4 regions of the Bradyrhizobium australafricanum genome follow, and region 1 is predicted to be linked to each of the others. Evidence: predicted binding sites of a transcription regulator. Region 1 holds the regulator's gene; each other region holds the start of a gene.
The links. Region 1 encodes LexA, which represses DNA repair genes until DNA is damaged. Its sites were predicted from a motif close to TGTTCNNNNTGTGTTCNG; they were not measured.

Region 1 (4,919 bases):
GCTGCGCTACGCCGCCTTCATGCAGGGCCTGCGCGACGCCATCGACGCGCGGATTCGCACCACGCTCGACGGCGACCAGCGCGCGATCGCAACCGCCTTGCTCACCGGCCGGCGCGATGCGATCTCGACGCCGGTCAACGATGCGATGTTCATCTCGGGGCTCGGCCATGTGCTGTCGATCTCCGGCTACCACATGGCCGTGGTCGCCGGCGTCGTGTTCTTCGCGGTGCGCGCGCTGCTCGCGCTGTTTCCGGCGCTGACGGCGGGGCATCCGATCAAGAAATGGGCCGCGGCGGCCGCGCTGGTCGCCGCGGCGTTCTATCTGTTGCTGTCGGGCGCGGAGGTCGCGACGCAACGGTCGTTCTTCATGACCGCCGTGGTGCTGCTCGCCGTGATCGTCGACCGCCGCGCGATCACCTTCCGGACGCTGGCGGTGGCGGCGCTGATCGTGCTCGCGATCGCGCCGGAGGCGCTGGTGCATCCCAGTTTCCAGATGTCGTTCGCCGCGACGCTCGGGCTGGTGGCGCTGGTGCAGATCGGGCTGCCGAACCTGCTGGCGTCGCCCGACCATTCGGCGACCGCGCGCGTCGCGCTGTGGGGCGGGCGCGAGCTCACGATGCTGATGCTGGCCTCGCTGGTGGCGGGGCTGGCGACGACGCCCTATGCCGCATTCCATTTCCACCGCGTGACGCCCTACGGGCTGCTCGCCAACCTCGCGGCGATGCCGGTGGTCTCGGCGGTCGTGATGCCGGCCGGCCTGCTGGGGCTCGTCGCCATGCCGTTCGGCTTCGACGGCGTGTTCTGGGCGATCATGGGTCTTGGCATCGACTGGATGATCCTGGTGACGCAATGGGTCGCCGCACTCCCGGGCGCGGTCGGCCGCATGGCGGCGTTCGGCATCGGGCCGCTGATCGCAGCGAGCGCCGGCATCATCCTGCTCGGGCTGCTGCGCACGCCGCTGCGCTGGTCAGGCGCGGTGCTGCTGCTGGTGGCCTCGGTCTGGGCGCTCAGGGTGCCGCAGCCGGACGTGCTGATCTCGGGCGACGGCCGCAATGTCGCGGTGCGTGGCGGTGATGGACGGCTGCATCTGATGCACAGCGCCAAGGATGCATTTTTGGTCAAGGAGTGGCTGGCGGCGGACGCCGACGCGCGCACCGCCACCGATGCGTCGCTCGGCGAGGGCGTCTCCTGCGATGCCGGCGGCTGCGTGACCCAGGGACCCGGCGGCGCCTTCGTCGCGCTGGCGACCCGGCCGGAGGCCCTGGTGGACGACTGCGAGCGCGCAGGCCTGATCGTGACGACGCGGCCGGCGCCGCAGGGCTGCGCGGCATCGGTGATCGATGCCGAGCGGCTGCGCCGCCACGGCGCGCTGGTGCTGCGACGGAGCAGGGACGGCTACGCCGTCGATGCGGTCAAGCCCGGCGGGATCGACCGGCCGTGGTCGCCGGCGGTTCCCGGCGACGGCGAGAGCGAGACGACGCTACGCGCCCCCGCGCCGCGGCCTGCGGTGGATGCGACGCCGGCCGAGACCGATCTGCAGGGCGATGATTAGCCGTGGTCCGGCAAGGGCGCGCTCGGCAGCTCGAACAGGCCGAGATGGTATTCGTCGGAGTCGGGGCCGGCGTCGGGCTTCTTGACGAGGGTGAAGGAAGCCTCGGGAAATTGCTCCCAGACTTTCAGGTCGTCGGCCGTTACCGTCAGCCAACCGAACCGGAACATGTAGCGGCCCGGTTCCGTGACGCGTCCAGCCTTTTGCCATGTGACCTTATCGACCACCGCGCACGTCCTCCGTGCCCGATGATGCGCCAAGGTGCCGGCCGACGCAAATCTCCTTCTGCGCCCCGGAAGCGGGAGTCCGGGGTCGCCCGAAATTGCTTAGGTCATCCGCCGCCGAACAGCTCATTCCGCGGCGACGATGCGCTCAACCCAAAAACAGCGTTGCGAATGCGGAGGGCCGCCGCTCCACAACCTTCGGCTTCTGCTCGACCGGCGGATGCAGCGCCGGCAATTGCAGCACGCTAACGCGCTGTCCCTCGACCAGCTGGGTCACCAGCACATGGCTGCCGTCGGGGAATTCGACCGCGTCATGATGCCGATCAGGCACGTCGGGCTCGACTTCGTTGAACACGCCGACGCGATAGTTCAGCGTCTTGGTCCAGATCCAGCGGCTGTCGTAGCGAACGTTCTCGGCGAAAACGAGCTCGGTGCCCGGCAGCATGCAGACCGCGACAGTGGGGTCATTCTCCGAAGCAAAGCCGCGGGTCGACGTGCCGCGGAACGTCGTCGTGATCAGCGTCTCTCCGACAATGGCGGGGCGCGATGCCACGGCGTGCAGACTATAGTCACACATCGGATGGCTCCTCATTTCGAGGTAGCGACCCGTGCCTCTCCTTGAGGCATTAGGGCCTCTACCAGAGTGGACGATAGCGAACGAGCGTCTGCTCGTTTCTGGGCGATTGTACGACTGGTCCGAGATCGCTCCGATCACAAACACGCGACGCTGCGCGAGAGGTATCGGAGCGCATCGGGCAGGCCGTACGCTACACTATCATGCAAGGAACGATCCGACGTGTTGCTCGTTCCCGGCCGCCGCAAGTATTTGCAATTCAGTATTTGCGATAAAGGCCGATCAGCTTGCCCTGGATGCGGACCCGGTTCGGCGGCAGGATGCGCACTTCATAGGCGGTGTTGGCCGGCTCGAGCGCGATCGATGCGCCGCGGCGGCGGAAGCGCTTCAGGGTGGCTTCCTCCTCGTCGATCAGCGCCACCACGATGTCGCCGGTATTGGCGACGTCGTTACGCTGGATCAGCGCCATGTCGCCGTCGAGGATGCCGGCATCGACCATCGAGTCGCCGCGCACCTCGAGCGCGTAGTGCTCGCCGGCGCCGAGCATGTCGGGCGGCACGCTGATGGTGTGGCTGCGGGTCTGCAGCGCCTCGATCGGCGTACCGGCGGCGATCCGGCCCATCACGGGGACCGCGACCGGACGATTGCCGTCGTCCTCGGCAATTGGCGGCGTGCTGGCGCGCCGGCCGAGGGTGCCTTCGATGACACTGGGCGTGAAGCCGCGGCGACCGTTGCCGCCGCCGGCCGAGAGTTCGGGCAGCTTGATGACCTCGATGGCGCGGGCGCGGTTCGGCAGGCGGCGGATGAAGCCGCGCTCCTCCAGCGCAGTGATCAGGCGGTGGATACCGGACTTCGAGCGCAGGTCGAGCGCATCCTTCATCTCGTCGAAGGAGGGCGGTACGCCGGCCTCTTTCAGACGTTCATTGATGAAACGCAGTAGTTCGTACTGTTTGCGCGTGAGCATCTCGAGTATTCCCCCGGTTGATAGCGTCGTTCGATTCCGAGACTCTTCTGGTGGGGCCTGCAGGCCGGGCCTGACCTCATGAGCATGCGCTCGATGCACCTGCTTCCACGCGGCTTCCCGATTGTAGACACCAGTACTAGAAACAAATCATGAACGGACACTATATGTTCGATATGTGTTCCGCAACCACTTAATTTCCGGTGAACGTGTCGGGCAACGCACAATCGGCGGGGCGCGAAAACCCTATTCGGGCAGTGTCAGGATCTCGCATTCGCTGCCTTCGACGGCCGCCGCCGCGAACGGCGGGCGCACGAGAAGTGCCCGTGCCGCAGCGAGATTCCCGAGCAACGACGAGTCCTGCTGCGTCACCGGCGTTGCGATCAACGTGCCGTCCTCGCGCGCTTCGAGCCGTGCACGCAGATAGTCCTCGCGCTGGTCGTTGGCGGCGAGGTCGCGGCCGAGCAGGGCGCTCGTGCGGCGATGATGAATCACTTTCCGGCCGCTCAGCGCCCGAATCAACGGCACCAGGAACAGGAAGGCGCAGACATAGGACGACACCGGATTGCCGGGCAGGCCGATCACCCGCATCGCGCCGAGCCGGCCATGCATCATCGGCTTGCCGGGCCGCATCGCAATCCGCCAGAACGTCATGTCGACGCCCTCGGCTTCCAGCGACCGCTTGACGAGATCGTGGTCGCCGACCGAGGCGCCGCCTGTCGTGATCAGGACATCGGCACCGGCCTCGCGCGCCCGGCGGATGCCCGCCGTGGTCGCCTCCACCGTGTCGGCGGCAACGCCGAGGTCGACGGTCTCGGCGCCCTCGGCGCGCGCCAGCGCTCGCAGCGCGTAGCCGTTGGAATAGACGATCTGGCCGGGGCCGGGCTGCGAGCCCGGCATCACCAGCTCGTCGCCGGTCGCCAGCACCGCGACCTTCGGGCGGCGGCGCACCGCAAGTTCCGGATAGTTCATGGCGGCCGCCAGCGACAGCGCGCGGTCGGACAGGCGGCTGCCGCCGGCGAGCAGCACCTCGCCCGCACGGAAGTCGACCCCAGCCGGGCGGATGTGCCGCCCGACGCTGGCGGCCTCAGTGATCGTGATGTGGTCGCCGTCGACGGCGGTGTCCTCCTGGATGATCACCGCGTCGGCGCCATTGGGGATCACGCCGCCGGTGAAGATCCGCACCGCCTCGCCGGCGCCGACCGTCCGCTCGAACGGCCGGCCGGCGGCGACTTCGCCGATCACCTTGAGCCGGGCCTTTAGATCAGCCGCATCGGCGGCGCGCACCGCATAGCCGTCCATCGCCGACATCGGCTGCGGCGGCTGGGTGCGGAGCGCCGCGAGGTCGTGCGCAAGCGTGCGGTGGTAGGCGGCATCGAGCGCGACCATCTCCTCCGGCAGCGGTTCGGCGCCGGCGAGGACGGCGGACAGGGCATCGGCAACCGGCATCAGGGCCACGCTCAGAGCTCCTCAATTCTTAATGTTCAAATTCCAAGTGCGGTCAAAGCCCTTGCCACGTCATCCGTCGACGTCACGTGGATAGCATGAAGGCCGCGCGCCCGCGCACCTTCGATATTGGCGGCCAGGTCGTCGAAGAACAGGATCCGCGAC
Region 2 (4,919 bases), on a different contig from region 1:
GCCGCCACCCCTATATTGGGGGTGTCGTCAGTTGGTCCGGAGTTGCGGCATGGTGTCTCGTCCGCGCGATCTCGCCAGCCGGATGGCCGAGCGGCGAAAGCCGGATGACGGCTATCTGCGCGAGACCTTCAGCCTGCCACGCGATCAGGCCCGCGTGAGGGCACGTGACTTTCTCAAGCGCTACCCGAAGGCGGCCTATATGAGCGCCGTCGAGAGCTGGCGTGAGCTCCCCGGCGGCGACATCGAGTTCACGATGCGGCGGCTGGCAAGCGCGGACTGAAGGGTTTCCGAGCGAAGTGGACGCCGGTTCGTGTGTTCTAATTTTAATTAGAACCGAAGCTCGGCAAGCGCGCGGGCCAGCGCGTCAGGGCACCGGAGCGTGCACGATAGACTGTGCCTCAGTCCCCATTGCTGTCGCGGGTCCGTTCCCGCCCCAGATTGTTCAGCTCCCGATCGATCCGCAGTTGCACGCGGCGGATTGCCAGAAGATCGAGCTTTGCTTCGGTCTTGCCCGTGAAGACGCGATCGCCGATCTGGAAGCGCCATTTCCAGACGCCGGCCATCAGCTGGGTGACGCTGAACTCGATGCCCCTGTGGATCATCTGTAACGGTTCCGCGAAGGAAGGCGGTCGTCGATGTTTAAACCACTAGTTGTAGTAATGATCAGCACCCTAAAAAGATCGTGTGAAAGGCCGCGCCCGTTCGAGCCGTCCTTGTGGATTCCGGAAAGGATTCGTCCGCCGGCAGCGTCGCCACGGAACGGTCGCCAGCTGTGTTGCCTGCCCGGCGACGCGCAATTCGCGTTGGTTGAGCAGGCCAATGTTACGAACACTGGCGGAACCCGAGTCTTCCGCCGAACGCTACGGAGTTTTTCCAGGGCTCAGGAGGGGTACGAAGGTAGTATGCAGATTGTGCCAACCGCTATCGGACGCCGTCGCGCCTGTCAGGTTAACTGGTTGATTATCAGGGGAACTTCGGGCGCAAGGCGCGTCGCATGGCCGGAACTTTGTTCTTGGCCGGAGAACTACGGAATTTTAAACGGCCCCGACAGGGGGCCGCCAACCCGTCCCGGAGGCGGGTTTTCCTCCAGCAGTCGGGGGGCTACCTGTCTGGCTGGGGGCCCCCAAATAAGGGCACTGCCGGGTCAATTGTTCCAGTAAACATTCCGCGAGAACAGATCGCGACCCGCAGGAAATTATGGGGCCAGAACATCTGAGGGTCTTCTCAGTAGTCCTACCGAGAACATCGGCTAACCCTTGGTTACGACGGGGTTAAAGCCAAGCCGGCCACTCGAAAAATCAAAGCAGGCCATGTGGATGGAAACAGGCCGGCACCGGTCTGTTGGTGCTGTCCTAGTTAGGACACTCGCTTGGGGAAATCAGGACACTCATTCACTTATGCAAATGCCCCTTTCCGCGCCATGGAGTGGTTCTAGCTTGAGGTGGGGGTGTCCAGAATCTTTCCCTACCCCACGGGCGCTCCTCGGCCTCAGCCTCCCTGTCGGGGTGCTGGGGCCGTTTGTTTATGTAGGATCCAGTTCGGCTGGGGCCGCAACACTCGGAGCGGTCCCTGCCCAGTAGCGGCCCGGTGAGGCGGCCTCAGCGTTCGTTCCAACGCGCTGGGGCCGTTTCTTCAGGACACCTGATGCCGGCGCACTTCTCCGGCCGCCATGTTGAGAATTGGGATGTGATCGGCGGCCAGCTGTCGCTGAATGAGGCTAACAGCCCATCCCTCCGGGATTGCATCCAGCACTCGGTCAACGGCTTCTTCGCGCGAGGTCGCGGCGAGCCAGATTTGGACCTCGCCGTCATCGGTCGTCACTCGGACTAGATGAACTTCGGTCGCCTGTTGCATGAGCAATAAAAGCGGCATCGAGGGAATCGTTTCAAAAATCTTCGCTTAAGTTAAGCCTGGAACCGCAATTAGGGCGCTATCGCTGACATGCCTACTTTAATGCGGACACGAAGACCGTGGCGCAAGCTCTCTGTATGTTCAGGCTCAGTCACCACGACGGCGTCGAGTACGGCTTCATGGCGTTGGCGGCGATATCGTTCGTAGCGCTCATCGTAGGCATAGGCGCCCTGTTTATGTGATGAGCCTGTCATCTCATGGATGATCCAACCGCCTTGGCCTCAGCGTGTACCCCCTCGCTGGGGCCGTTCTTTGGGCCAAGAAAAATCCCGGCTCGCGCCGGGCTTCATAGTTCAAGCTGACCTGCGAGATAGCGCCGCTTCTCGACTGCCGCGATGTCGAGAGCCCTTCAGCACCTCATTCACGCGACCGGATTCGCGTCATATGTCGCAGCGATTCGACGGGAAGGGCCCGTAATGAAAGAGGCCGCCAAGTGAGGCGGCCGCTTTCTCACATGAGTATTGCAATCGCAGCGATAGCAATGGGGCACAGCCCCAGCACCACAATGCCCGCTCTAAAAAGTAGGTCACTGGTCATGACACAACCTCTGCGTGAGGTTGGAATCTAACTCGGGATGACCACCAAAACAAAGTGCAGTTTGTGCCACGCTAGGAAATTAATCGTGCGCTAGATGAGAATAGGCCGTCAACTGAGGTGGCCCTTTACTCTCCCAGCTCTCTGCGGATTCGGTCGCGGTGCTGAACGTGCAAAACCTGGCATGAGTAGAAGTTATCCAGAAGCTTCTTCGCTTCCGCTAGATCGTGCCCGTGATTGGCAAGGTGCTCGATCAGTCCCTCTTGCTCGGCGATGTGTCGTTCGCCTTGAGCAATGTGCCGCTCGGCTTGCTCCAGATGGCGAAGCTGCATCTCGCGGTGCGCTATTGTGGAATGGTTCGGCATGGCCGCGCTCCCTTCCTATGCAGGCGGGAGCGCTGTTGGTCTCTCAGCCACCGACGCCTACGGGCAAAGCCTTGGCCGGTGATGATGATATCGTATCACGTTCCGTTGCCCCCGGTTCGTTCTCTCAAGATTAAATTCCCTGATCTCGGTCAAAGGCGGGACGGGGATAGAACATCCGATGGGTCGCCTCGGTAGTCCTACTGAGAACACCGGCCAAGCTACGGTTTCCGTTCGCTTAATCCGAACAAGGACACCCCAAAAATCAAACTAGGATACGGGGACTTAAATACGGACAGTACCGATCTGTTCGAAAGAACATATTGCGAACGTAGAACAAACGTGGTACGAGGTTCCAATCAGCAACGTATTCCACCCGATCTCGTCGCCCGTTTTCCCGCTAGCGAATCCCCGCCATAAGGAGCACATCCCAAATGTCCGCCACCGCACTGCGTATCGTCGAAGGATCCTCCATGGACAAGTCCAAGGCCCTCTCAGCCGCGCTCTCCCAGATCGAGCGCCAGTTCGGCAAGGGCTCGGTGATGAAGCTCGGCAAGAACGACCGTTCGATGGATGTCGAGACGGTGTCGTCGGGGTCGCTCGGGCTCGATATTGCGCTCGGCGTCGGCGGTCTGCCGAAGGGACGCGTCGTCGAAATCTACGGGCCGGAATCCTCGGGCAAGACCACGCTGGCGCTGCACACCGTGGCGGAAGGCCAGAAGAAGGGCGGCATCTGCGCCTTCATCGACGCTGAACACGCGCTCGACCCGGTCTATGCGCGCAAGCTCGGCGTCAACATCGACGAGCTCTTGATCTCGCAGCCGGACACCGGCGAGCAGGCGCTGGAGATCTGCGACACGCTGGTGCGCTCCGGCGCGGTCGACGTGCTGGTGGTCGATTCGGTTGCGGCGCTGGTGCCGAAGGCCGAACTCGAGGGCGAGATGGGCGATGCGCTGCCGGGCCTGCAGGCCCGCCTGATGAGCCAGGCGCTGCGCAAGCTGACCGCCTCGATCAACAAGTCCCACACCATGGTGATCTTCATCAACCAGATCCGCATGAAGATCGGCGTGATGTACGGCTCGCCGGAGACCACCACCGGCGGCAACGCGCTGAAGTTTTATGCCTCGGTTCGTCTCGACATCCGCCGCATCGGCGCTATCAAGGAGCGCGACGAAGTCGTCGGCAACACCACCCGCGTCAAGGTGGTGAAGAACAAGCTGGCGCCGCCCTTCAAGCAGGTCGAGTTCGACATCATGTATGGCGAGGGCGTCTCCAAGATGGGCGAGATCCTCGACCTCGGCGTCAAGGCCGGCATCGTCGAGAAGTCCGGCGCCTGGTTCTCCTATGACAGCCAGCGGCTCGGCCAGGGTCGCGAGAATTCCAAGGCGTTCCTGAAGTCGAATCCCGACATCACCGCCAAGATCGAAGCCGCGATCCGGCAGAACTCCGGCCTGATCTCCGAGCAGATCCTCGCCGGCACGCCCGAACGCGACGCCGAGGGCGAGGAGCCGACGGAGGAGTAAGTCTCCGGCATGATCCGGAAAAGTGCGCAGCGGTTTTCCCTCGCGACAAACGCGGAACGCGTTTGCGCGGAGATCATGCTCAAACGATCACATGACTTCGCTGCAAGCGGGCGCTGAGGACGTTGAGTTGCCGACGTCTTCGGCGCCCGTTTGGTTTTGTGTGTCGTCGAGAGAGTTGGGTCGATGAAACGCCTGATCCTGACCAGTCCGTCCGGCCTCAGCCTGACACGTTCGGGGTTTGCCGAAGTCGCGATTACATCTGCCTTTCGCTTTGTCGGTGGACCGCTGCCGTCGCCAGGAGAACTCGAGGCGTATTTCGGGTCGCGGTCGGACAAGAATCCAGTCGGACACTGGTCGCACTGGTGCGCGTGGGGCCAGCGGCCTCAGGATGCCCGGGCACGTAGGCACCTCGCACTGAACGAATTTTGCGAGCCTTACGAGGTGATCGAGCTTTGGTTCGATCCGGATCCACATAATCAACTGCAGCTCATCTGGTTGCTCGATCATTTCCGGGCTTATCCGGCGATGGCGGCCAAGTTGAAGTTGCGGCTGGTCGCATTCGATCTGCTGACGATGCACGAGACGTGGC
Region 3 (4,919 bases), on a different contig from region 1:
TCGGCATCATAGACCGTGAGCTCCGGACAGATCGCCCGCGCATTGGCGAGCGGCAGCCCGATCGACAGCCCGGCCCGCACCGCGGCCTCGTCGACGGCATGCAGCAGGATGGCGTTGTGGTCTTTTGCGACGACGACGCTGGGGAGTTCTTGCGCCGTTGTCGTTTGTGAAAAAAGTCGATGGTCTTTCTTCGCCTCTCCCGCTTGCGGGGGAGGCCGGATCGCATCGTGAGATGCGATCCGGGTGGGGGCTCTCTCCTCAGCGGGACTCGTGGCGAGACCCCCACCCCAGCCCTCCCCCGCAAGCGGGAGAGGGAGTCCTACCACCGCCCGTGTGTCGGTTGGCACAACGGCATGTGCATCAGCTTGCGAGGCGATGTCCTGCGCGAGCTTGCGCTTGATGCGGTCGATGGGCAGGCGTGGCAGCCACAGGCTGAGGATACGCCGACGGTTCACTGAATTGGCACTCATCACATTTCCATTCCATGATCCATCGCCCGACCGGGCCATGACGATTGCGCACGAGTTCGGCCTCGAAGCGCGGCGCGCCCCACACGCTCGCGGCATTGCCCGGCGGCGAATGCGCCGCGCGCACGATCCAGCGCGTCTCCGCGGTCGAGGGGATCGGGGTTGCCGCGATCCGCAGCACCAGCGCGGTGACGCCGGAGGCCTGCGCGGCCAAGGTCAATTTGCGGCTGGCGACGAGATCGAGCTGGCGCGCCTGGCCCCAGACCTCGAGCACGACCGCGCCGAGCGCATCGCAGGCGAGCGCGTCGGCCGCGGTGCGCAGGCCGCTGTCGACATCGGCGGCGCGCACCGTGACCAAGAGGCGCGGATCGAGGCCGAGTTCGGCAAGCCCGCGCATCGACAGCGCGCCGTTTTCGCGATCGGAAAAATCCTGCCGCACCCAGACCAGCGGCTTGCGTGCCGACAGCCGTCCGGCGAGCCCCGCGATGAAGCCGGTCGCCGCGCCGCCCTGATAGCCGGCCGCGAACACCTCGTGCAATGCCGCCGGCGCAAGCCCGCCGCGCAGCATCGCATCCGCGCCGGCATGGCCGAGCGCGACGCGGTTCGGCATCGCCGCATCCGATGGCGTCTCGATGCGCGCGATGCTGCCGCGCAGAGACGCAAGCGTACCCATGCGTGCGGCGGCGCATGATCCGCCAAAGTGTGAGCGGTTTGGCGACAAGATCATGCGCCTTTCTTAAAAAAGAGGAGCGCGATCGGACGCAAAACCGGCGACCACTTTTGCTGATCGCGCTCCGGCATATGCGCCGCTCCTTCAACTTGAAAATTTGAGGTCGTCACTGGTCTGAACAGAGAACCAGGGACTGGCTCATTTGTTCATGATATGTTCTAATATAAAGCTAACAGGGCCCGCGGAGTCAATCGGATTGGTGAGCTCATCGATTCATGAGTGGAATCAATGGGATTCAGCAGCCGCCGAACCGGACGGGCCCTGATCTTCCGCAAGTCAGGCACGCAGGCCGCGAAAATGGCGGCGTGACGGAAACGGAGCAATCGCATGCGCATCATCGTGCTCGACAACGACACCGATTTCGAGGGCTGGCGCAAGGCCGCGCGGCGATTGGCGCTGAACGATGTGAAGCCCGCGGAGATCACATGGACCGTACGCAGCGACGACGAATTGTCGTCGGCGTCCTGCGTGAATGACTTGCCGGATACGCCGCAGGCGCGGTTCAATGTGTCGGCCAAATTCGTCGAGCTCGCAAAGGCCGCGATCCTGCATCGCAGTGACGAACGCTTTGCCCTGCTCTATCGCCTGCTGTGGCGGCTGCGCAGCCATCACGATCTGCTCAGTGCGACCGATGATCCCGATGTCGCCGAGGTCCACGCGATGGCGCGCGCGGTCTATGTCGATATCGACAGAATGCATGCGCATCTGCGCTTCCGCGAGATCGGCCGCGAGCGGACGGCGCATTACGTCGCCTGGTTCGAGCCGGAGCATCGCATCGTCGAGCTTGCCGCGCCGTTCTTCGCCGGCCGCTTCGCCGACATGCCGTGGTCGATCCTGACCCCCGACGTCTGCGCACATTGGGACGGGCACGCGATCTCGATCACGCCGGGCGTCGCCAAATCCGAAGTGCCGACCGAGGACCGGCTCGAGGAGGCCTGGCGGCGTCACGACAACGGCCACTTCAATCCCGCACGGCTGAAAGTGATGGAGATGCCACAGGCCTATTGGAGGAACCTGCCCGAGGACTCGATCATTAAACCCCTGATCGAAGACGCAATGCGCATGACCAGCGGCCCCTTCATCGCACGCAAGGCCGCCGAGCCGCAGGAGCGGCAGGATACGCCGATGCCCCGCAAGGAAGTTCAAGGCAAGCAAGTTCAAGACAGGCAAGCTCACGACACGATCGCGGCCTTGCGCGACGAGGCCGCCGATTGCCGCGCCTGCCCGCTATGGAAAGACGCAACCCAGACCGTGTTCGGCGAGGGACCGCAGAGCGCAACGCTGATGCTGGTCGGCGAGCAGCCCGGCGACAAGGAAGATCTCGCAGGCCACCCCTTCGTCGGACCGGCCGGCCAGATGCTCGATCGCGCGCTGCAGGAAGCCGGCATCGATCGTCGCAAGGTCTATGTCACCAACGCAGTGAAGCACTTCAAATTCGTGCCGCGCGGCAAGATCCGGCTGCACCAGAAGCCGAGCACACCGGAGATCCGCGCCTGCCGCCAGTGGTACGAGCGCGAGCTCGCCACCATCAAGCCGGACCTCGTGATGGCGCTCGGCGCCACCGCCGCGCAGAGCGTGCTCGGCAAGATCACGCCGATCAACAAGAACCGCGGTCATCTGATCGACCACGACGGAACCAAGGTGCTCGTCACCGTGCACCCATCCTATCTGTTGCGGCTGCCGGATGAAAAAGCCAAGGCGCTGGAATATCAGCGCTTTATCGACGACCTGAAAATCGTCGCACATCAGTTGCGCAGATCAGTCGATGCAGCTTGAGTTCCGTAAAACCAGCGGAACCGGAGGAACCACATCGCAACGAGAAATTGTTCTAAACGCAGACAAATACCTACAACCTTTAATTGATCCGTGGTAGGGTAGCATGTTCCGCAGGTATCGGGCGTCATGTTCACGCCATGACGTACCCTGAGGCGGGCGCGCTGCGCGGTTTGCTAGCCCCGATCGTGCGGCGCGCCACCTTATCTCGCAATCCTCCTTCCTCATTCGCGATCCTCCTACTCGCAGGCGCCCGCCGAATTCTCCGGCAAGCCTGCCGGTGTGACGTCCTCCGCACATTATCTCGCCCTGCGAAACGCAGGCCACAGCTTTCCGTCGCGATCCGCGATCCCTTTTTGCTGAAGATTGCCACGAGGCCGCGAAGCCACGTGCGCGCTCAATGCGTTGCACAAAACTTCGGCTCGATGTCCACCGCCACGGGAGACCGGCGCGGCTCGCGGGCCGGATTTCAATTGCTTGTCATATGCATCGATCAAAATCGGGAGCATTGGGACAGGAGTTTACCATGAGCGATATGGCGTTACCCGGCTCGATCGAGCCCGCCCTGAAGAAGGGTCCGGACCTCGACAAGGGCTTTCATCCTCTCACCGGGGTTATCTATTTGGGCGTGGTTGCGGCCGCGCTGCTGTTCGTTGCCTACAGCATCTATGCCGATGTCGACGCCACCGGCACGCGCATCACCTCGTTCCTGCCGTATATCCTGCTGTTCGTCGCGCTGCTGATCGCGCTCGGCTTCGAATTCGTCAACGGCTTCCATGACACCGCGAACGCGGTCGCCACCGTGATCTACACCCGCTCGCTGCCGGCGCATGTCGCCGTGGTGTGGTCGGGCATGTTCAACCTGATCGGCGTGCTGCTCTCCAGCGGCGCCGTCGCGTTCGGCATCGTCTCGCTGCTTCCGGTCGAGCTGATCCTGCAGGTCGGCAGCAGTGCCGGCTTTGCCATGGTGTTCGCGCTCTTGATCGCCGCCATCATCTGGAATCTCGGCACCTGGTGGCTCGGCCTGCCGGCCTCGAGCTCGCACACCCTGATCGGTTCGATCATGGGCGTCGGCATCACCAACGCGCTGCTGCGCGGCCGTGACGGCACCTCGGGCGTCGACTGGTCGCAGGCGACCAACATCGCGAAGGCGCTGCTGCTGTCGCCGCTGTTCGGCTTCGCGCTCGCCGCCGGCCTGCTCTACCTCCTCAAGATCGCGCTGCAACGCGCGACGCCAGCGCTGTTCGGCGAACCGGTCGGCGACCAGCCGCCGCCGTGGTGGATCCGCGGCATCCTGATCCTGACCTGCACGCTGGTCAGCTTCTTCCACGGCTCCAACGACGGTCAGAAGGGCATGGGCCTGATCATGCTCATCCTGATCGGCACCGTGCCGACCGCCTATGCGCTGAACCGCGCAATGCCCTCGAGCCAGATCGAGCTGTTCACGGCGCACTCGACCGCGGCCAGCAAGGTCATCGAAGGCAAGGCCGCCGGTTACAACGTGATCGGCAATCCGCGCCCGGCCGTGACCAACTATGTCGCGCAGCACCAGATCAACGAAGGCACCTTTCCGTCGCTTGCGGTGCTGGTGCGCGACATCGGCCAGCAGGTTGCCCAGTATGGATCGCTGGCCAAGTTCCCGGCTGACGCAGTCGGCAACACTCGTAACGACATGTACCTGGCGTCCGAGGCGATCCGTTTCCTGATGAAGGACAAGGAAGCCGAGCTGACCGCTGCCGACATCGCCACACTGAACCAGTACAAGGGCTCGCTCGATGCCGCGACGAAGTTCATCCCGAGCTGGGTGAAGTTCGCCGTCGCCATCGCGCTCGGCCTCGGCACCATGGTCGGCTGGAAGCGTATCGTCGTCACCGTCGGCGAGAAGATCGGCAAGACCCACCTGACCTACGCGCAGGGCGCCTGCGCCGAGATCACGGCGGCCGCGACGA
Region 4 (4,919 bases), on a different contig from region 1:
CCCTTGCGACCGCGCACGACCGGCGCCAGCAGGTAGAGGCGAGTGCCTTCCGGCAGCGCCAGCACGCGATCGACCATCTGCGAGACGATCTGGCTCTCGATCGGCAGGCCGGTGGCTGGCGAATAGGGCACGCCGACGCGCGCCCAGAGCAGGCGCATGTAGTCGTAGATCTCGGTGACGGTGCCGACGGTGGAGCGCGGGTTCTTCGACGTGGTCTTCTGCTCGATCGAGATCGCCGGCGACAGGCCATCGATCTGGTCGACATCCGGCTTCTGCATCATCTCGAGGAACTGGCGCGCATAGGCCGACAGCGACTCGACGTAGCGGCGCTGGCCCTCGGCATAGATGGTGTCGAACGCGAGCGACGACTTGCCGGAGCCGGACAGGCCGGTGAACACCACGAGCTTGTCGCGGGGAATCTCGACGTCGATGTTCTTCAGATTGTGTTCGCGCGCGCCACGGATCGTGATGGCGCGCGATGAGGAGCCGGCGTTCTGTTGGCGCTTCGCCTTGAGCACTTCATCCATAGCGACAGTTCCGGGCGCATGCTTGGGCGCCTTTTGGGCGCGCATCGCCGGTGATGCCGGGACCTTGCGCCGATGGGGTGTGAAGGCTGGAACGTAGGAAGAACGGCCGACAATTTCCAGTGCTGAGTCGCGTCCATCAACGGATAGTTTGCCTGATGGCAGCAGCCGTCAGCAGCGCCGGTTCCGCTAGAGCCTTTCCCCCGTTCCGATGGAATCGGAACGGGGGCTCCAGATTCCTGCTTTGACGCGTTTTCCTTGCGCGAGCCGGAATCCGCTTCGCTCGACAACGCTCTTACGCAAAAAGGCCGGCGCGAGGCCGGCCTTTCGGTGCGATCTGATCGCAGATCAATCTTAGTACTTGGCGACGATCGGGCCGCCGAAGTGATAGTTCACGCCGAACTGGGCGCTGTGCAGCTCGAGTGTACCGGAGGGCACGCCGAAATAGTTCTCGCTGTCGAGGCTGCGATACAGGTATTCGCCCTTGATCGACCACTGCGGGGCGATGAAGGCCTCGACGCCGGCGCCGACGGTCCAGCCGGAGTGGAAGTTGCTCTGCGAGGCGGTCACGCCGAGCGCGGTGACGCTGACCTCATTGTTGGCCCAGGCGTAGCCGCCGGTGCCGTAGAACAGCACCTTGTCGACGGCAAAGCCGAAGCGGCCGCGCACGGTGCCGAGCGAGTCGATCTTGCTGCGGGCGGTGACGCCGAGCGCGGAGACCGACGCGTCGATGTCAGCGCCTGCAGCGTCGACCTCGAGGCCGTACACGATGTTGCCGGCCTGCCAGTTGTAGCCGATGGTGCCGCCGCCGAAGCCGCCTTCCATGCTCGGGGTGCCGGAGTTCTCGCTGGCGTAGCCGCCGAAGCCACCGACGTAGAAGCCGGTCCAGTTGTAGATCGCGGCCGGCGGCGGAGCCTTCACGTAAGGCGCGCGTGCCGCCATGTCGGCGGCCATTACCGGTGCAAAAGCGCTCAGTGCAAACATGCCGGCCGAGGCCAGCAAAACATTCCTGATTTTCAAAGTCCCAGTCCAATTTTCTTGTTGTCTCTTCAAAGATTTTGAAGAGAGCGTCACAGCAGTGTCGCGTGACGTGCTGGTGCTTCTACAGAGAAATGCCGGAACGTGTGTATCCGCGAAACCACAACGCACCGAAAACGGCCCCGGTGAGGTGCGCGTGCACACGCAACGAAAAAGCCGGCGCACAAACAGGCACAAACAAAAAGGCCGGCGGGAGGCCGGCCTTTCGTCTGGATCAATCGGCCTGGCGCGATCAATAGCGCGCGACGACCGGGCCACCCCACTTGTAGTTCACGCGGACGGTGACGAGGTCGACGTCCTGGCGATCGCGGATGGTGCTGTTCAGCGTGCCGTTGGGGGCGATCAGGTTGTAGGTCTTGTCCTGCATGAACAGGTGGTCGTATTCGATGCCCGCGGTCCAGTTCGGCGCGAAGCCGACTTCGATGCCGGCGCCGACGGTGCCGCCCCAGCGGGTGTCGCTGGCGCTACCGACCAGCACGCCGGTTGGGGTGAAGTAGGTGTTGAAGCGGTTGTCGGTCAGCGCCGCGCCGCCCTTGGCGTAGAGCAGCACGTTGTTGACGGCGTAACCGATCTGGCCGGTGAACAGGCCGAACGCGTCGATCTTGGACTGGTTGGTGAACAGGCCCGGGAAGATCGCGCTGTTGTTGCTGCCCTTCAGGTCAGCCCAGTCGCCCTGCGCTTCGAGGCCGAACACCCAGGCGCCAGCCTGCCAGCGATAACCGATCTGGCCACCGGCGACGCCGCCGGTTGCATCATGGCAACCATCTGATGCGAGGAAGATGCCGGCCGGGAGCTGGTCCCAGCAATTGTGGCTCGAGCCCCAGCCGCCGTTGGCGCCGATGTAGAAGCCGGTCCAGTCATAGATCGGGGCAACCACTGGCGGCGGCGCCTTGGTGTACGGGCGCGCAGCGAGATCAGCGGCCGCGGCAGGCGCAGCAAACGCAATCAGAGCAACCGTACCGAGCAAAAACTTCTTCATTATCAGTCCCCCAGCGCCCCGATCGGCTTCCAAACGGTCCCGAAGCACGATCCCAGACGCGAGCGCCCGCGCCATGGTTGGAGCTATACGCTGATTCAACCGGAAACGCAGTCTCCCAAATGCAACACTCGCGGGAGAAGTACCGAGAAGGCAAGTTGCTGATTTATTTGTTGTTTTTCTAAATCTTGCTGCCGGGCGGCGGCTGGCGCCGAGATCGACTGCCGCTCCGACGGCACTGGCCGCTTCTACGGATGGTTGTGGCGAACAAAACTGGAACGACGCCGGATGCGATGCTATATCTCGAATATCGTGGATAACCGGCGCGACGGCAAAGGCGGCGAGCCGGCACCGGCGTATAGGGTCATCCACGACGCCTGCGACGTAAGTGGCGAAGGTTGAGAGTGGCGGCCGAATGTCCGGACGCCCGGTTTTTGAGTGGAGATGATGCGATGGCAGGAAGCGTGAACAAGGTGATCCTGGTGGGAAACCTCGGCAAGGATCCGGAAATCCGGCGGACGCAGGACGGCCGTCCGATCGCAAACCTTTCCATCGCCACCTCGGAAACCTGGCGCGACAAGGGCACTGGCGAGCGCAAGGAAAAGACCGAGTGGCACCGCGTCGTGATCTTCAACGAGGGCCTCTGCAAGGTCGCCGAGCAGTATCTGAAGAAGGGCGCCAAGGTGTACATTGAGGGTCAGCTGCAGACCCGCAAATGGACCGACCAGAGCGGCGTCGAGAAGTACTCGACCGAAGTCGTGCTGCAGGGCTTCAACTCCAACCTCACCATGCTCGATGGGCGTGGCGGTGGGGGCAGCAGCTTCTCCGATGATGGCGGCAGCGATTTCGGCTCGGCCGGACCGGTCAGCTCGGCGCCGCGCCGCGCCGTCGCCGCGGGTGGTGGCAGCAGCCGCAACAGCGACATGGACGACGACATCCCGTTCTGAGCAGCGGTCGCGCTTCCGTCGATTCCGTCAGGCGCCGTTCCGTGAAGATCATTTTCCCGGAACGGTCGCCGCGATCTGGACCAGCAATTTCCTCGTGTGGAGTATGAGGATAACCCGGTAACTCTCTGTCAGAACCTCGGTGGTTCGACGTACAGGGATGCGGGTTCCCTGGACTTTGACACAGCCTGATGTAAATGATATTTACATTGGCCTGCGGCATTTGATGCCTGGCGGCGAGCTTCACCCGAGGGCCGGCCATCATGAGCCTCGCGCCATTGCTCGACGCCGCGCCTGCGATCCCGCTCCACGCCTTTGCCGCGATGGCCGCCTTCGTGCTCGGCTCCATCCAGCTCGCCGCCCCCAAGGGCACGCTGCCGCACCGGACCCTGGGCTGGATCTGGGTGATCCTGATGCTGGTGGTCGCCGGAAGCTCGTTCTGGATCCATCAGATCCAGCTGGTCGGTCCCTGGAGCCCGATCCACCTGCTGTCGATCTTCTCGCTCGCCATGCTGGTGCTCGGCGTCACGGCTGCGCGGAGCCACGATGTCCGCCGCCACAGGTTCACGATGATCGGCATCTACTTCGGCGCGCTGCTCATCGCCGGACTGTTCACCTTGATGCCCGGGCGGATCATGCACGCGGTGGTTTTCGGCCACTGACTGGAGAGGCGAACTGCCACTGGCGAGTGGCGAATAGGGATTTTTCCATCCGCTATTCGCCATTCGCCACGCGCTTCCCGACCAGGCAGCCGGAACCTCGGTGCTCCACCCGTAAGTGCATGAAAAAACGAACGGAAAAACGGCTTGCCGGAGCCGCGCAAGGGTGGTTATCAGGCCCCCGATGGGCTATATGATTCCCCAGCAGAACCGACCGGATTTCCCCTTTGTCCGATAACGACGACCACAAGCCCGGCGAGCCGCCGGGACCCTCAGATATTCGTCCCGTTTCCATTCTCGACGAGATGAAGAAGTCCTACCTCGATTACGCGATGAGCGTGATCGTGTCGCGTGCGCTGCCCGATGCGCGCGACGGGCTCAAGCCGGTGCACCGGCGCATCCTCTATTCGATGCATGAGCAGGGACATACGCCGGACAAGAAATACGTCAAATCCGCCCGCGTCGTCGGCGACGTGATCGGTAAATATCACCCGCATGGCGACCAGTCGATTTACGACGCGATGGTCCGCATGGCGCAGGATTTCTCGCTGCGCGTGCCGCTGATCGACGGCCAGGGCAATTTCGGTTCGGTCGACGGCGATCCGCCGGCGGCCTATCGATATACGGAAGCGCGGCTGACCAAGGCGGCGCTCGCCGTGCTGGCCGACATCGACATGGAAACGGTCGATTTCCAGCCGAACTACGACAACTCCGAAAAAGAGCCGTCGGTTCTGCCGGCCCGGTTCCCGAACCTTCTGGTCAATGGCGCCGGCGGCAT

Region 2: recA (recombinase RecA) is a predicted target of LexA. The motif match lies at 3,122-3,139, and genes of this name have one in related genera.
Region 3: J6525_RS02315 (ImuA family protein) is a predicted target of LexA. The motif match lies at 1,341-1,358, and genes of this name have one in related genera.
Region 4: J6525_RS11290 (single-stranded DNA-binding protein) is a predicted target of LexA. The motif match lies at 2,802-2,819, and genes of this name have one in related genera.

What each region holds. Positions count from the first base shown of each region.
Region 1 is NZ_JAGKJL010000042.1:47,247-52,165, forward strand. It holds gene J6525_RS30715 (ComEC/Rec2 family competence protein) at 1-1,552, shown strand, start outside; gene J6525_RS30720 (hypothetical protein) at 1,549-1,776, opposite strand; gene J6525_RS30725 (hypothetical protein) at 1,922-2,350, opposite strand; gene lexA (transcriptional repressor LexA) at 2,607-3,311, opposite strand; gene J6525_RS30735 (molybdopterin molybdotransferase MoeA) at 3,555-4,766, opposite strand; gene J6525_RS30740 (HAD family hydrolase) at 4,793-4,919, opposite strand, start outside.
Region 2 is NZ_JAGKJL010000039.1:75,684-80,602, reverse strand. It holds gene J6525_RS29675 (hypothetical protein) at 50-280, shown strand; gene J6525_RS29670 (hypothetical protein) at 399-602, opposite strand; gene J6525_RS29665 (hypothetical protein) at 1,633-1,872, opposite strand; gene J6525_RS29660 (hypothetical protein) at 2,574-2,810, opposite strand; gene recA (recombinase RecA) at 3,242-4,330, shown strand; gene J6525_RS29650 (hypothetical protein) at 4,514-4,919, shown strand, end outside.
Region 3 is NZ_JAGKJL010000002.1:101,834-106,752, reverse strand. It holds partial or broken gene J6525_RS02320 (Y-family DNA polymerase) at 1-143, opposite strand, end outside; gene J6525_RS02315 (ImuA family protein) at 361-1,140, opposite strand; gene J6525_RS02310 (UdgX family uracil-DNA binding protein) at 1,525-2,973, shown strand; gene J6525_RS02305 (inorganic phosphate transporter) at 3,497-4,919, shown strand, end outside.
Region 4 is NZ_JAGKJL010000009.1:177,584-182,502, forward strand. It holds gene uvrA (excinuclease ABC subunit UvrA) at 1-527, opposite strand, end outside; gene J6525_RS11280 (outer membrane protein) at 879-1,538, opposite strand; gene J6525_RS11285 (outer membrane protein) at 1,795-2,541, opposite strand; gene J6525_RS11290 (single-stranded DNA-binding protein) at 2,991-3,485, shown strand; gene J6525_RS11295 (DUF2306 domain-containing protein) at 3,746-4,144, shown strand; gene gyrA (DNA gyrase subunit A) at 4,369-4,919, shown strand, end outside.